2 regions of the Paraglaciecola sp. L1A13 genome follow, and region 1 is predicted to be linked to the other one. Evidence: predicted binding sites of a transcription regulator. Region 1 holds the regulator's gene; the other holds the start of a gene.
What was found. Region 1 encodes LexA, which represses DNA repair genes until DNA is damaged. Its sites were predicted from a motif close to TACTGTATNNNNATACAGTA; they were not measured.

Region 1 (8,314 bases):
TAGCGATTAGCGTTTTCGCTGCAGGAACCGCCATAACAATTAAAATAACAAAAGGGATAACGGTCCAAGCGATTTCGACTTTTACACTTTCGTGAAAGTTGGCTGGTTTTGCACCTCTGGATTTACGGTGAAATAAAATGGAATAAAACATCGCTCCAAAAACACCAACGGCGATAACCACACAAATAATAAACATCAACATATGCAAGTCATATACATCCGCACTGATGTCCGTGACACCTTTGCGCATATTTAGTTGATATTGATCTAAGTCAGATACGGACTCTGCGAAAACAGTACCGCTTTGAAACGCGCTTAGCATTGCCATCACACTCAACGAAATTTTCTTCACTCGACCCCCTGCTTGTCAAACGTTTGAAATAGTGGCGATAGCCAGCAAAATTTACGTCTTCATTTATTATTATAAGATTCAATACAAGTTAATAAATGTTACCAACTTGTTAAGGATGCAACAAGCATTACCCAAAACAGGGGGAAGAGTCCAGCTATTTTGTTTATTTTATATTCAATTGGGTAAAATTTAATCAATCAATCAGTATGTTACGTTTACATCTCAGTAACAAAAAAAATTGCAATAATAATCTAGATGAGGCTTGTTATAGAGTATAAATAGGGGGGGAAATGTTCATTCAAAAATGCATTGGGGCTTCATTGCGAAACCCCAAACGTAATACATATTTATCAGAGTAAATCAGTACAAACTGTTTACCTGCTTACATCCAATCTGAATTACGTATCACGCCCACAGCGATACCTTCAATATTGAAAGGTTGGGTTGCTAAGTCGACTTTAATGGGCTGAAATTCTTCGTTCTCAGCATGTAAGATTACTTGGCGACCTTTGCGTTCAATGCGCTTCACCGTGACATCTTCATCAACACGTGCCACAACTACTTGACCGTTGTGAACGTCAGTAGTTTTATGTACAGCGAGTAAATCACCATCCAAAATACCAATGTCTTTCATGCTCATTCCACTAACACGTAGTAAAAAATCAGCACTAGGCTTGAATAAATTCGGATCGACTTTATAGTGCATTTCAACATGCTCTTGAGCCAAAATCGGTTCGCCAGCAGCTACTCGCCCAATGAGAGGCAAACCTTGATTTTCTAATTGATCTTCTAATGGCTCAGTAAGTCTAATACCTCTGGAGGTACCCGGTAATATTTGAATGGCGCCTTTTCGTGCTAAAGCTTTTAAATGTTCTTCAGCGGCATTAGCAGATTTAAAACCAAGATGCCTCGCAATTTCCGCACGTGTAGGCGGCATTCCGGTATCGATCATAGTGGTTTTAATCAATTGCAAGACTTCTTCTTGCCTAAGAGTTAGTGGACGCATACACAGCCTGTTGTTTCATACAGTTTAACTGTGAGTATATACAGTCGTTGCTAAATCTCAAATATTTATTGTTCACAGTCGTTTGAGGGGGAATTTATACAAGACCTCTGACCTGTAAACTGATCCTACGGGGTGGAAAAGCTGAATAACGTGGTATCCTATTGAGGTCTTTCACTATTTAGGTACCACTCTATGGCATGGCTGCATACACTGCTGCTAACAATTATATCTGTTCCGCTTAAATGGCTCGTTAAGGTCAACAGCATCCCCACAGATATACAGACTGAACTTGGGATCGATACAGCTAAACCTATTATCTATTTATTACGCACGCACTCGGTCACCGACCAATTTGCTTTAAAGATGTCGACCAATTACTTGGGTTTGCCCAAACCAACTGATACGGTGAGTATTGGTGGCCAAGAATTACCCGCCTGTTTGTATTTACAACAACCTCGCTCGATCTTGACCCGTAAAGTTAAAATTACCAAAATCGCCGATGATGTCACTCGACTATTTCAAATTCACAGAGAACACCCCGAATTAGATTTGCAAATAGTACCCGTTTCAATATTTTGGGGTAGGGCGCCGGGCCGCAAACTATCAGGTTGGTCAGATATTATTGCCCACCAAGTCTCTCCCAATTGGCTGCGTAAATTCTTTATCGTTTTATTTTTAGGCCGTGATAATTTTGTGTGCTATAGCAAAGCTGTATCTTCACGCACCATGGCGGATTTAAAAGGCAGTGACGAAGAAATAGCCCATAAGCTGATTCGATTAGCCGGAACACATTTTCATCGCCGCCGTCAAAACCTGATTGGTCCAACCTTATTAGAGCGCCAAGCACTTTATAACGCAGTTTTAGGTGCCGACTCTGTGCGTCAAGCGGTGAATGACGAAGCTCGCGGTAAAAAACAATCCAAACACCAAATTCAAGCTAAAGCCAAAAAATACGTTGACGAAATTGCTGCTGATTATCGTGAAGGCATCGTTAGGATCGGCGACCGCTTGCTAACTAAAATCTGGAATAAAGTTTATAACGGTATAGAAGTAAAACATGCCGACAAGGTTCGGGCGCTTGCTCAAAGTGGTCACGAAATTATCTATGTGCCTTGTCATCGCAGCCATATGGATTACTTACTGTTGACCTACGTTATATACCACGAAGGGCTAGTTACCCCTCATATTGCAGCGGGGATCAACCTTAATTTTTGGCCCATAGGCGGCATTTTACGTAAATGTGGTGCCTTTTTTCTACGCCGTAGTTTTGCAGGAAACAAACTTTACACCGCTGTATTCAGAGAATATTTAGAGTTGTTATTCAACAAAGGTTACTCGGTAAAATACTACCCTGAAGGAGGCCGAAGTCGCACAGGACGTTTACTGCCCCCCAAAACGGGCATGCTTGCCATGACACTCCAAGCCCTTGTTAAAGGAATTAACAGGCCGGTGAGCATAGTACCTGTTTATATAGGTTATGAGCACGTCATGGAAGTCTCAAGCTATTTAAAAGAACTAAAAGGCACAGATAAGAAGAAGGAATCATTTTTCCAGGTTTTTTCTGCGGTTCGTAAGCTCAAAAATTATGGTAATGGTTTCCTAAACTTTGGTGAACCCATTAATCTCACAAACTTTTTAGACACCCAACAGCCTGATTGGCGTGACGCGCAAAACGTAGAAACAGACAAAAAGCCACGCTGGTTAACCCCAGTCGTAAATACGCTAGCGAATGATGTGATGGGCCGTATAAATCAAGCGGCTGCAGTCAGTGGTATGTCATTGTGCGCCATGTGTTTATTGTCAGCAAAGAAACACGCCATGGCACAAGATGAGTTAGAACGCGCGATTGATGATTATCTAGCATTACTCAAACTTGCCCCTTATAGTGAATTATCTAGCGCGCCAGAAAGTAATGGCAAAGCGCTACTCGAAAGCACATTAAAACTCAATAAACTCGAAGTATCCGAAGACACTTTTGGCACCATTATTTCGCTTAAACGCAAGAATGCAGTAGCGTTAACCTATTATCGCAACAATATTCTTCATCTGTTCGCAATTCCGGGTTTAATCAGTGCCATCGTATTCGCTCATAAAGGCTTAGCTAAAGATAAAGTGATTGCGCTGGTTGGGCAGCTTTATCCACTTCTGCAACGTGAATTATTTATCTATATGAATCATCAGCAAGCGATGGAATACACTGACCACATAATAAGTGCCATGCTTGAAACGGGCCTGTTGAAATCCCAAGAAAATGAAATCTTGCCACCAGCGGCTACCAGCAAAGCGTTTTATTCGTTTTGGTTACTCAATCGCAGTATTCAAGAAACATTGCAACGCTACGCAGTTGTTCTGACGATCCTGAAAAAAGAGCAAACCATTAGTCGCGGTCGTTTAGAGAAAAAAAGTCGCGAATTTGCAGAACGCTTAGCCGCGCTGCATGGTATCAATTCACCAGAGTTTTTTGATAAGAACGTACTATCAACTTTTATTCACGCGCTTAAAGACAATGCCTTAATTAATGCGTCCAGCGAAGGTCAGTTAGAGCACTCTGAAACGAGTGAAGCGTTATTGGCCACGGTAGAGAACTTGATTTCTCCTGAAATCACTCAGCGTTTGCAGCAAATTTAGCGATAGGTTGTTTAAAAATTAATTTGGCAGGCTAATTAATGAAAAAGATGTGTGGGTTTTTACCAACCCATCACATCTTTTTAAGTTTTACTTGCTAGCTAAAATGCCATTTACATCCGACAAGAAAAACTTGTAAGCGGGGTTTACTGTCTGCTCTGTGTACTGATAATCCAATGCATCTAAATGTTGATTAAAGTTTTCTCGCTGTTCGGGAGGAATTTCGAAACCACATAAAACTAATCCTGCTGCAGCTCCGTGATTACGGTAGTGAAACAGTGTGATATTCCAAGTTTCGCCTAAGGTATTTAAAAACTTCATCAAAGCCCCAGGGTATTCCGGAAATTCAAAAGAAAAGATATGTTCGTTTTGCAGATTAGCTGGACGGCCACCCACCATATACCGAACATGTAATTTAGCTGTTTCGTTTTCGCTTAGATCAAAACACTGGTAATCATGAGCTGCCAGCGTTTCAGTAAGCTGCTTGAATTCCGTTCTGCCTCCACGTAATTTAATACCCACAAAGATGTGCGCTTCTCGGTCTGTGGCAAAGCGGTAGTTGAATTCGGTGATTATGCGCCCACCTAGCAACTCACAGAATTGTTTAAAGGCGCCAGCATGCTCCGGAATTTTCACTGCAAAAACTGCTTCTTTTTGTTCACCTAACTCACAACGTTCTGACACATAACGCAAGGTATGAAAGTTAATATTGGCACCACACAAAATACCGCCAAACGTGTGCCCTTGCATGGGGTTTTGCTGTAGATATTTATGCATACCCGCTATCGAAAGTGCTCCAGCAGGTTCGGCGATTACCCGGGTATCATCAAAAATATCTTTAATCGCCGCACAAATTTCATCGGTATTAACCGTGATCACTTCATCAACGTATTCTTGCAGTAAACGAAAGGGCTCTGTACCGATAGTTTTCACCGCAACGCCATCGGCAAAAATGCCAACAGTGTCTAAAGGTACTGGCTTTCCTGCTTTTAACGCTGCTTGCAAACAAGCTGACTCGTCGGATTCTATAGCAATAATTTTTAAATCAGGTTTTAACTGTTTAAGGAAAACACTAATGCCCGCGGCTAAGCCACCACCGCCAACGGCGATAAACAAGGTATCGATATCGGGGTTTTGCTCAAGCAATTCGCGACCAATAGTACCTTGTCCAACGATAACGTCTTCATCGTCAAAGGGGGCTACCATAGTATAACCATGGAGTTTCGCTAGGCGTAGGGCTTCGTCTTTGGCCTGATCAAAGCTGGTACCAAACAAAATAACGTTAGCGTATTGCCCACCAAAGCTGCGCACCGCATCTACTTTAATATCGGGAGTGGTTTCAGGCATAACAATAGTAGCCTGAATTTTTTTCATCCTCGCGGAATACGCCACACCTTGGGCGTGATTGCCCGCCGAAGCGGCCACCACACCAGCTTGTAATTGCTTATCAGACAAACTAGCAAGTTTGTTATAGGCACCACGCAATTTAAACGATTTAACCACTTGCTGGTCTTCACGTTTGAGCCACACTTCATTGCCCAAATTAGCAGATAGTTTGTCAAGCTTGACCAAATCCGTTTTTACCGCCACGTCATAAACGGGCGCTAATAAAATGCGTTTCAAATATTCGTTTGCTGACAGGGCCATTTAATCTTCCAACATCGCAGCATTACGCACCGCGCCTTTATCGGCACTAGTGGCCAATAGCGCATAGGCCTTAAGAGCCAAGGATACCTTACGTTGACGAGTAGCTGGTTTCCAAGGCTTGGCACTTTGCTCCATTTTTTCACGACGTGTTTCAAGCTCGCTATCTGAGATATCGACTCCAATCTTACGATTAGGTATGTCAATCGTCATGCTATCGCCTTCTTCAACCAAACCGATACCACCACCACTAGCAGCTTCAGGGGAGCAATGTCCGATAGACAAACCTGACGTGCCACCCGAAAAGCGACCATCGGTAATCAATGCACACTGCTTACCTAAACCTTTCGCTTTTAAATATGTGGTTGGATAGAGCATTTCTTGCATACCAGGGCCACCTTTAGGCCCCTCGTAACGAATAACAACCACATCACCGGCGATCACTTCGTCAGCTAATATGGCTTTTACTGCATCATCTTGGCTTTCGTATATACGCGCTCGACCCGTAAAGACATGAATCGACTCATCCACACCAGCAGTTTTCACAATACAACCTTGCTCTGCAATATTGCCGAACAATACGGCTAAGCCACCCTCTTCACTAAATGCATTGGCACGACTGCGAATACAGCCATTTTCACGATCGGTGTCCGCCGTTGGGTAACGACAATTTTGGCTGAAGGCTTTAGTGGTACGTATACCCGCAGGGCCTGCCTTATAAAACGTTAGAGCATGTTCGTTGGCCGGATTAGTAACGTCCCATTCTGCAATCACCTCTCCAATCGTTTTGCCTAATACATGCATATTGTCGCCATGTAATAATCCAGCTTTATTCAGTTCATTTAGAATACCCAGTACGCCACCGGCACGATGCACATCTTCCATATGGTAAAGCGGTGTAGACGGTGCAACCTTGCATAGGTGAGGGACTTTACGCGATAAACGGTCAATATCATCGAGGGTGAAAGGCACTTCCCCTTCAATAGCTGCTGCGATGAGATGTAAAATGGTATTGGTTGAACCGCCCATCGCGATATCAAGACTCATAGCGTTTTCAAACGCTTTAAAGTTAGCAATGTTACGTGGTAACACTGACTCGTCGTCTTGCTGATAATAACGACGACAAAGCTCAACAATTTGACTGCCTGCTTGCTTAAACAAGCCTTCACGGTCTGCGTGAGTAGCGAGCATTGAACCATTACCAGGTAAAGATAAACCAAGGGCTTCGGTTAAACAGTTCATTGAATTAGCAGTAAACATGCCTGAACATGAACCACAAGTAGGGCAAGCAGAACGTTCTACTTCGTTGCTTTCATCATCACTGACATTGTCATCAACCCCAGCAACCATAGCATCAACCAAATCTAGTTTGATAATTTGGTCTGAAAGCTTGGTCTTACCAGCTTCCATTGGTCCGCCAGAAACAAAGATTACCGGTATATTTAGGCGCATCGAAGCCATTAACATGCCTGGAGTGATTTTGTCGCAGTTCGAGATACATACAATAGCGTCAGCACAATGGGCATTCACCATATATTCGACTGAATCGGCAATGATTTCACGCGATGGTAAGCTGTAAAGCATACCACTGTGACCCATGGCGATACCGTCATCGACCGCTATGGTGTTAAATTCTTTGGCTACGCCACCTGCAGCCTCGATGCTGCGCGCTACAAGTTGCCCCATGTCTTTTAGATGCACATGGCCAGGTACAAATTGCGTAAATGAATTAGAAACAGCAATAATAGGCTTGCCAAAATCACCATCTTTCATACCAGTTGCACGCCAAAGCGCACGAGCACCGGCCATGTTTCTACCTTGGGTTGTGGTTGCAGAACGTAATTTGGGCATTCTCTCTTCTCTCTACTTTATATAGTGTTAAATAATCAGCCGAGGCGCATATCGAATTATCTTATGCGTGAAAAACCTCGCCTTCTCGTCAAAATCGGTATCATCTAAATTGTGCTATGTAATGACGTCGCCATTACATTTTAATCTTACTTCTATACCAAGCTAAAGAATGCTTGATAAAAGCAAAAAACCCCCCGAACTTTCGTGCGGGGGGTCTAAATAAGTCTGACATATATCCAGATCTATCCCCCCGGAGAATACGTCTCCGCCACTGTCACCAAAATAATTACTTTGCTGCACGAGTAGGAATAGAACACTTAGTTTAATTACTAGTTTAAATTTGGTATATCGTCACTGTATATATAGGTAACACGAACCCCCATGTAGGATCAAGCAATGCTATATGCTTTTTTTGTGTCGTTTATATACAAACATAGTGGTTTGGCTATTTAGAATTTGTCATTTATCGGTATCATTCAGTCTCAAATAGCAGTGAGAATATTATGAGTACCTGGTTACATTGGATTGATTTAATGGGCGTTGCGGTTTTTGCCGTTTCAGGCACGTTGATGGCCTACAAAAAGCAAATGGATAGTTTTGGCGTTGTCGTGCTGGCGTCGGTAACAGCCACTGGAGGCGGAACATTACGCGATATCATCCTCGATTTACCGGTATTTTGGGTGCAAGATCATAGTTTCTTTTTTGCAATATTAGCAGCTGCTTTTTGCACCATCATTTGGCTCAGAATAAGCCATCGCTTTCCTTTACGGTATTTACAAGTCGCCGATGCTATAGGTCTCGCTTTCTTTAATGTCATGGGATTACAAAAAGCACTT
Region 2 (8,314 bases), 160 kb from region 1:
GTGGCATCTCACTTTTTTGCTAGAGGTCTGGGAAAGGCTGGTATCGAAGGCTTTTCTCCTCATGGTGGCATAGTTCAAAACCGCTACTTTAATGGAGGTCACTCACAATTTTGCAATAATAAGACATTAAAGGAGTGGTGTTGTTTGATCCATGGTGAAGAAATAAATATTGTGGATGAACGAAAAGACGCTGGGTTATATGATTCGTTTATCAGTTGGTTTACGAAAACTTCTCGACGTTGGATTTATACCATTTTTTTTCTTATATTCATGTCAATATTATGTTTTTTTATCATATGAGCTGTGATCTTCCCCTAACTTTGTAGACACTTTTTACTTAGAAACTGAAGTAAGGTAAAAAGTGTTATGAATAAAAAATATCCCGATGAATTTAACCAAGAAGCCGTTCGCCAAGTGGTTGAAAAAGGCTATTCTGTACCTGACGTTTCTAAACGTTTAGGTATATCAGATAAGTCACTCTATTACTGGGTGAGTAAGGTAAAAGTACCCGCTAGCCAATCGGCAGAGCAAGAAGAAATACGCAAACTTAAAGCTGAAGTTAAGCGCCTGACAGAAGAGCGTAACATCCTAAAGGAGGCCGCCGTGTACTTTGCAAGCGAGTCAAAGAAAGGTACACGTTCATAAAATCCCGACTCCATGTTTATCGTGTCAGTACCATGTGCCGTGTGTTAAACGTTCATCGTAGTGGATTTTACGCCTGGTCGAAGCAACCATTATCAAAAAGTGCACAGGACAATGAGCGCTTGCTTGAACGCATCAAAGAAAGTTATGTGCAAAGTGGGCTGTTTATGGCAGTCCTAGGATCACGCATGATCTTAGGCGACAAGGTGAAAGGTGTGGTGTGAATCGTGTTGCTAAGTTGATGAAGCAGGCCAAGCTCAAAGCTAATATTGGCTATAAGCGACGCTACTTCAAGTCTTCTACACCTCATATTGCAGCAGATAACCATCTACAACAGCAATTTGTTGTGAGCGAGCCTGATACCGCTTGGGTATCAGATATAACGTACATCAAAACCTATGAAGGCTGGCTGTATTTGGCCGTGGTGTTGGACTTGTTCTCACGAAAGGTTATTGGTTGGTCGATGCAACCTACCATGACATGAGATATCGTGATTAAAGCGTTACTGATGGCGATATGGAGACGACCTGCGGTATCAGAGGTGATAGTACACAGTGATCAGGGCAGTCAATATGCCAGCGGTGACTATCTAGACTTTTTAAGTGTTCATAATCTGATACCCAGCATGAGCCGCCGAGGCCATTGTTTAGATAATGCGGTTGGAGAAAGTTTTTTTCACTCACTTAAAACGGAGCGAGTGAAACGAAAAGTGTACGTGAACCGAAGTGAAGCCAAAGCGGATTTGTTCGATTACATTGAGGTGTTTTACAATCGAACTCGACTGCATAGCCACCTTGGACATGTGCCCCCAGATGAATATGAAAATACATATTCACAGGCAAGTTAAGTGTCTACGAAACCGGGGGAAGTTCAGTTGTTACTTATCGCACTATATTATCAAGCGACTGTACGTCTCGCTGGAGATAAATATTAATCTCTTTGCTTACAAGCCTTTACCATTCTGTTGACGATACGCTGCTCGAATGGGATAAACGCTAATGCATACTTAGTCATTACGTGGTTAAAACGCCCTATATATTCACATCGGTATGGGAGATTAGGTGGGAGCCACTCATCAAGTCCTTTAGCCCCTTTTTGACGGTTTAAAGACGCCTGAACGAGTATGAGGTTTTCGACATCATTGGCAAATAATGCTTTGTGCTGTCTACTCCATTTATCTCCACCATGACCATGGGCAAATTTTAGCGGGACGATGTGGTCGAGATCTAACTCTTTGGACACACTATAAGTGTCACCTGAGTATGGGTCATACCACTGCCCTAACAGCACATTGCACAGCTTCTCCGATTTAAAAGAGACAGGTTTTGTTGATGTCTGAATGAGCAATTCATGTCTCGTATTCTGACAGTCTTTATCGCTGTCTAACCAGTGCGGCCAATCGCTTCTATCATAAAGCTCTACAAAGCTTCTGTTTTCTTCGATTGCTTCCTTAGTCGCCTTATCTATAGAGTTAGTTTTTGATTTTGGTAAACGACCTCCCCTGTTTATACATGCGGCAACAGTATCGAACGCCACGAATTTTTTCGTGCGATGATAAGATGAACTCGTTTTATCATGGCATATTCCAGAAGATGACTGTTTAACCATCGGAGAGGTTTGCGCTGAAATGTCAGCCTGACCACATGCGTTCAGGCTCAAAAGTACCGCTAGAACTGAACTGGTCAAAATAGTTTTCGTTTTCATTTTATTCTCAAAAAAAGCTTCATTTATAACGCTGTAGAATTCCCTCTCAGCGGCAATCTACCATTATCTCAGGCCTAGCTAAGAATAGGTAACTCATTTCCTGATATTCATTCCAATCTATGGTAGAAAAGCCAGTGACTGAGAACGTTACTCATCCGTTCGGGTTTGTTCATCTCGCTTCCGTTTTCTAAACACATTGTATATTTCGTGGGAATTGACCAATATAGGCAAGAAGAAAACATACTTGTAGCTGACTTCATATATTAGGAGTATGTCATGTACGAAGAGCTTATTTTTCTCATCCCTTTGGCAATACTAGTTATCGGTACAGCATTGGTTATACGCTATCCGAAGAAATCAGAGCGTGGCGACCGTCGCTAAGACCGCCCCACTATGTTGTTCTTAATTTATTTTATCTAACTAACAAATAATCTTGGGTATGTCGCTCCACTTGGTAGTGTATTGGGGCGAGAGGAACGCTCGTCGCATAGCAAACTTTTGCTCGAAGCCTTTTGCGGCTATTTGAACGGTCGAACGACCATACCTGGCATTAATATTATCCATACACGCCATAAGCTTGGTATTGTCATTCGATTGGCTGAATAGGTCGTATTGAAACAACCCTTCGTCATGTAAATCCATCAAACCGACACCGTATTTGTAATAGCGGACCCCTGACTTATAGAGTTGCCCTATGGCTATTTCAATCACTTTAACGATGTTGCAAATATCGTTGGTGGGCACCGTAAATCGATGAAAGTGTGAGCGCCGAAAATAGCCTTCAACGTCATGATGTGAGCTAGTAGCGAACAGCGTCATACTTCCGGTGAGACTCTTCTGCCTAAGTTATCTCAACTAAAAGCAGATACCATGCAGGCTATGAGTCATTTAGTTGCAAGACGAAATCAATTTCTCGTCATGCAAACGATGGAAAAAAACCGTCTTTAGATTATTCCAAAAGAACTCGCTATGACCATCAAAACTATTCTCACCGTTTTTAAAAACCAGATAACCAAAATTGAGAATAAAATCGTCGCGCTCATAGAATCGTGCCCTGATTATCAAGCGAAGAATTGCATCTTACAAAGCATGAAAGTAATAGGAAAAATAGCCTCCGCTTCCATCATCAGTAACCTGCCAGAGTTAGGTTATATGACCAACAAACAAGCCTCTACATTAGTCGGCGTGGCACCCATGAATCGGGAAAGTGGACGCTATAAAGGACTGCGGAAAATTCAAGGAGGCAGGCATCAAGTCAGAACCGTTTTATACATGGCGATGATGTCAGCGATACAAAGTAACCCCGTATTCAAGGAAACATATCAACGATTAGTCGCTGCGGGTAAGCCTAAGAAAGTCGCGATTATTGCCTGCATTAGAAAGATGGTCGTCATATAAAATTCAATGCTGAGAGATGGGGTCATGTGGGAAGCGCCAAAGGCTCCAAATTAGCTATTGACGCCATAGTCTTTTCTTATGCATTTCTAACCATTTCCTCCATAGCTTTTAATGTTCTCTCTTCAGAGATAAGGTCTGTTTCCATTCGAATGGTTAGGCGCTCCACATAAGCCAAAGCGGAATTTGATAATTCTATAGGCTTGCCTATGTTTGGATCGCTGAGCCATTTCTCTACTCTAGGTTGGTCTTTTTCTTGGTATTTCAGAGCATCAAGGCAAAGTATTAATCTCTCTTTCTCTTTTGGGTATTTTTCTTCCAAGCTTGGATAAGTCGAAAGTAGCTTATGTTTTTGCACTACTGCAAAAATTAATTTTTTCGTTACTGACAACTTTTTTTCCTCAGCAATCATCATGTTTTTTCTTCTCATAGCGGCTTTTTCGAGGTCGCTTTTTGCAGCATTTTGATTTGCTAATTTATTTGCTTTGTAAGAATTGAAGCCAGCATATAGTGAAACAATTAAAGCTAAAAAAGCGATTACCTCAGAAAGGTATTTTAGTAAAATCTCCAATGCTTAAATTTTCCTTTCATGCATAACGCCTTGCTCATTTGCGCAGCGGTTGTGGTGTATTTTTGTGCAACAATGAGCGTAGCGAGTGCACAAAAAGAACGTAGGCCGTTGCGTCAAATCGAGCAATTTGTTAGGTGATTCTGCTCTAGACATACAAACTAAGCATGAGTGCCAACCAAGTAAGAACAAATAAAATTAAACTCGTTTCTTCCACTTCGTTGTTAATATGTAGAAATAACAACGTAAAGAAGAAAGCTAGCGGAGTATTCACTATTACTGAATATTCAGCAGGTATGTCACGTTCGCTAAACCCCATGATAACTCGTCCAATTAACCCAAAGACTGACACGAGAAAGAAGGCCCGTATCATCCACAATCTCAAATTGTGATCAGATTCTATTGGACGAACCCTCTTCAACTGAAAGACGTCTTTAAGAATTACAATTATCTCTCGATCAATCTTGTTCATAAGGATACGACCGAACCATAGCTTCACCTAACACCCAAATAATGAGCAAATATCAGTTGGTTAAAATAAGCGACGCAGGAGCAAAAACCAACTGCTATTTGTCCTGATTAATTTGCTTGTTGGGTGCGATTATCGCGTTTTGTACCTTTTTAAAAAATATGAATACAACTATAAAGGCACCAGAAAATATATAAGTGTATATTGGAGATAAGCTATAAAAATAAGCCCCAAAGCCAATTAAATAGCTTAACAAGGAAATAAGTAGAACAAAATGGTGAATTGACGTTGCTTTATCATTGCTTGTATTACTAAGAACTATCATTTCTTTAAGTATGGATAGAGAACCAAATGAAAATGTTAGTGAAACTATAAATGCAATTAGAGAAACCATTTTAGCGTATACGTTTACCTCGCTGAGGCTTGGTATAAAAATCAATAAAGCAAGTGACGTAGCTGCAACCCCAGCACTTAACCAAGTGAAAAATTCTATACGTGGACTCGAAATCAATTTAGCACCTAACGCCCTGTTTAATAGGCAATAAAATTGTTGGCTAAAATTAGCGACGAAGGAGCAAAAGCCAACTGTTTTTTGTCCATGTTTGACAGCTTGTTAGACAATACTTTTATCTAACCCATCAAGATATTGAATATGAAATACTTTATATGATTTAGTATTACTATCAAAATATAATTTAATTCTCTCCGCACCTACTGAATTACTTTTAGAATCAGTACTTAGGAAGTCAATAGCGGTTTCATAGGCTTTTATAAAGTATTTTTCATTAAACGATTCTGCCTCAGATTCAGGAGAAGAGCGATCAGGAGTAAAATACAATTGAATTAAGTTAGAGCCATATTCGATATGCTGCACTAGGTCGACGGGGATTATTAAAGGAGTCCTATACGTGAATGGTTTTATTTCTGTTGTTTTTATTTCTGTTGTTTTGATCTCGTATTTGATTGTCATTTATTGATAGTTAATTCATTTATCTTGTAGGTACAATAAAGAATATTCTCACCATGTAAAATGTGTATAGTTAGAAAGTGGCACACATACTTCTGGCATCACACAGGGCGAACATCAGAGCTGCTTCTTAAAGGGTCGATGTAAGCGAATGGAGCGCGTCACCACGCCCTCTATCTGAAAGTCGTCACCTTCTTGCAAAAAGTACGGTGGAAATCGTTTACTGGAAGACAGCAAACAGCGCTGCACTTTATCAATTTTTTTACACACGAATACGCCGTTAAGGTTAGCCACCACCACGTCTTGGTCTTTAATTTCTTGCGCGCGGTCTACAATCAATAAGTCACCCGAGAAAATACCATCGCCTTTCATGGACTCCCCCTGGGCAAATCCGATATAGGTTGCAGAGGGATGGTCAATCAGTAGCTGGTCTAAATCTAGGCTAAGCTGTGTGTATTCTGCCGCAGGTGACTCAAAACCGACGATACCCGCAGAAGCTTTAATAGGAATAAATTTCAACATATACTGTTATTATATACAGTATCATTCTATTTAAAATTAACTTCGTTATACTTTTTTAGGTGAAATATGTGTGGAAGACTAAACATAACGGATGATGAGTTTGTAAGAGGGCAGTGTATCTCATTAGGTATTAACTTAAATCGTACACCTATCATCCCCAATCGATTTGTAAGGGCAGCTAGCGAGATGCAAAACTCTCCAATAAACTTGAAAGATATGCTATTTCGAAAGCGTTATTAATTTCCTTTTGGAAAAAACATCCTTTCAAGCTTTAGACTTTTATAAAAAAAAAGGCTAAGTTCTACTTACATAGATAGTAGATATGCCTCCAACTTTTACAAGTTACATTTAAAAAAATTTGCGTATACAAACCGTCCAAGGCAGAACGGCTAAAGTTTGTGTCGGTCTCGCTCCGCTACACCTTTTAGTCAAAAATTATCAGGGCGTCATGACCCTAAGGAGATAGTAATGGACTCAATTTCCATCAACAACTTTACAGAGGCTGCAAAGGGATGCCAAAAGACAATTTTGTTAGCCTCGGTTGTTTCCATAACTCTGATGTCCTTTGCACTTGCTATTGATTTTCAAAATGTAAACATACCTGGATTGGGAGTAGAGTTTGGCGGGAAGGCTGCGTTAGGGATGTTGTTTGCTGTTTTTTTCTCGCTCGGGGTATATTTAGGAATTCAACTAAGAATGGTCAAATCGAATTACGATGCCATTGATTGCGAGAAAACTCAGAACGCCCTACTAAGATTTCCATCAATTGTTTGTGGTAACAAATACCTAAGACAGTTTTTCATTTGGCTTCCGTCCACTCTGATGTTTTTAGCGATGTATATCGCGTTTTCTGGAAGTGTGCTTTTAGCTCTTATTTTGGTTTTTATATGCTCAATTCCCTATTTCTTCGCTGCTCAAATTGCGTTTAATACTGGAAAATAACATATTGAACAAATTAGTTGCAAAAAAGTGGCTAGAGAAACTGCTCATTCGGCTTCGGCTAACCATGTTCACATTTCCCCGTTTACTTTGAGAAATGCACTTATTATTTGAATTTCGGTTTACCTTATGAGATTACCTAAAACTACTGAGTCAATTCAAATTTTTAATTATGTTGAGCATGGAGACGTCATATTGCATCTTAATATCAACTGGTATGGCAGTGGAAATTCCGTTTAAAGTAACAAGTTTCATCGCCACCTCCCCACAGGATCTTTCCAATTCCCGCGCAACATCCGTGATCGTTAAAGAGTGTTGAATCATTTCAAATAAGATATCTTCTTCGTTAGGGTTCCATACTTTTCCACTATTTTCTGGTAAGAAAATCCTTTTAGTTATAAAACGTTGGTAGAAATCTTCTATTTCTCCTATGTAAAAATCAGAAATAGGTCGTCCATTGCAACATTTTTTATACTTTTTTGAGCGCGGCCAGATCATCCAGCTTTCTCCTCGACAGAAAATTAAATACCTTTCACTGTCTATCTTTTCCCAAGATACTAGAGAGTGATGAAAAATTTTTTTCATTGTTTGACGTCTTGACATAGATGAAAGCAAATATTATTGGCGAAAGTGAGTAAAATGAGAGTTATATCCCGTGGCCTTATAAACATCAAGTGTTGATAGTTCTGCCTTTTGGGCAAAACTTTAATGAAAGACGAAAGACTCGTAAATTTTGGTAGGTCTGTTCGCAATGTGAGAAAGTTAAAAGGGCTTTCACAAGAGGCATTGGCCAATTTGGCAAACATTGATAGAAGTTATATGGGCCATATAGAACGCGGTGAAAAAAATGTGACTTTAACGAAGATTTATCAGATAGCGGATGCACTAGACATTTCAGTGAGCAAACTGCTAAGTTAAGATATCTTCCGCATGCCCCAAGTGAGATATTATATGTTACCAATAACCCTGATGTATGGATTTTTGTTCCTTAATATTTTTAGCGGTTTAGTAGCCATTTTTTACGCTCACAGATATTTAAAAAGCACACGATTTTCCAAAGAATAATTTACTCTTAGGTAAAATTAGCACTCCTGCTAAAAATTTAAAG

Region 2: GQR89_RS00340 (LexA family transcriptional regulator) is a predicted target of LexA. The motif match lies at 6,269-6,288, and genes of this name have one in related genera.

What each region holds. Positions count from the first base shown of each region.
Region 1 covers NZ_CP047024.1:4,890,852-4,899,165, forward strand. The annotation lists gene coxB (cytochrome c oxidase subunit II) at 1-328, opposite strand, end outside; gene lexA (transcriptional repressor LexA) at 735-1,358, opposite strand; gene plsB (glycerol-3-phosphate 1-O-acyltransferase PlsB) at 1,551-3,986, shown strand; gene ilvA (threonine ammonia-lyase, biosynthetic) at 4,074-5,630, opposite strand; gene ilvD (dihydroxy-acid dehydratase) at 5,631-7,478, opposite strand; gene GQR89_RS20930 (trimeric intracellular cation channel family protein) at 7,982-8,314, shown strand, end outside.
Region 2 covers NZ_CP047024.1:81,680-89,993, reverse strand. The annotation lists gene GQR89_RS00390 (hypothetical protein) at 1-300, shown strand, start outside; partial or broken gene GQR89_RS00380 (IS3 family transposase) at 367-1,489, shown strand; gene GQR89_RS00375 (HNH endonuclease family protein) at 1,573-2,346, opposite strand; gene GQR89_RS00370 (DUF4113 domain-containing protein) at 2,767-3,165, opposite strand; partial or broken gene GQR89_RS00365 (transposase) at 3,172-3,798, shown strand; gene GQR89_RS00360 (hypothetical protein) at 3,821-4,312, opposite strand; gene GQR89_RS21250 (hypothetical protein) at 4,458-4,628, opposite strand; gene GQR89_RS00350 (hypothetical protein) at 4,876-5,289, opposite strand; gene GQR89_RS00345 (hypothetical protein) at 5,392-5,652, opposite strand; gene GQR89_RS00340 (LexA family transcriptional regulator) at 5,863-6,267, opposite strand; gene GQR89_RS00335 (hypothetical protein) at 6,736-7,209, shown strand; gene GQR89_RS00330 (hypothetical protein) at 7,360-7,791, opposite strand; gene GQR89_RS00325 (helix-turn-helix domain-containing protein) at 7,915-8,124, shown strand.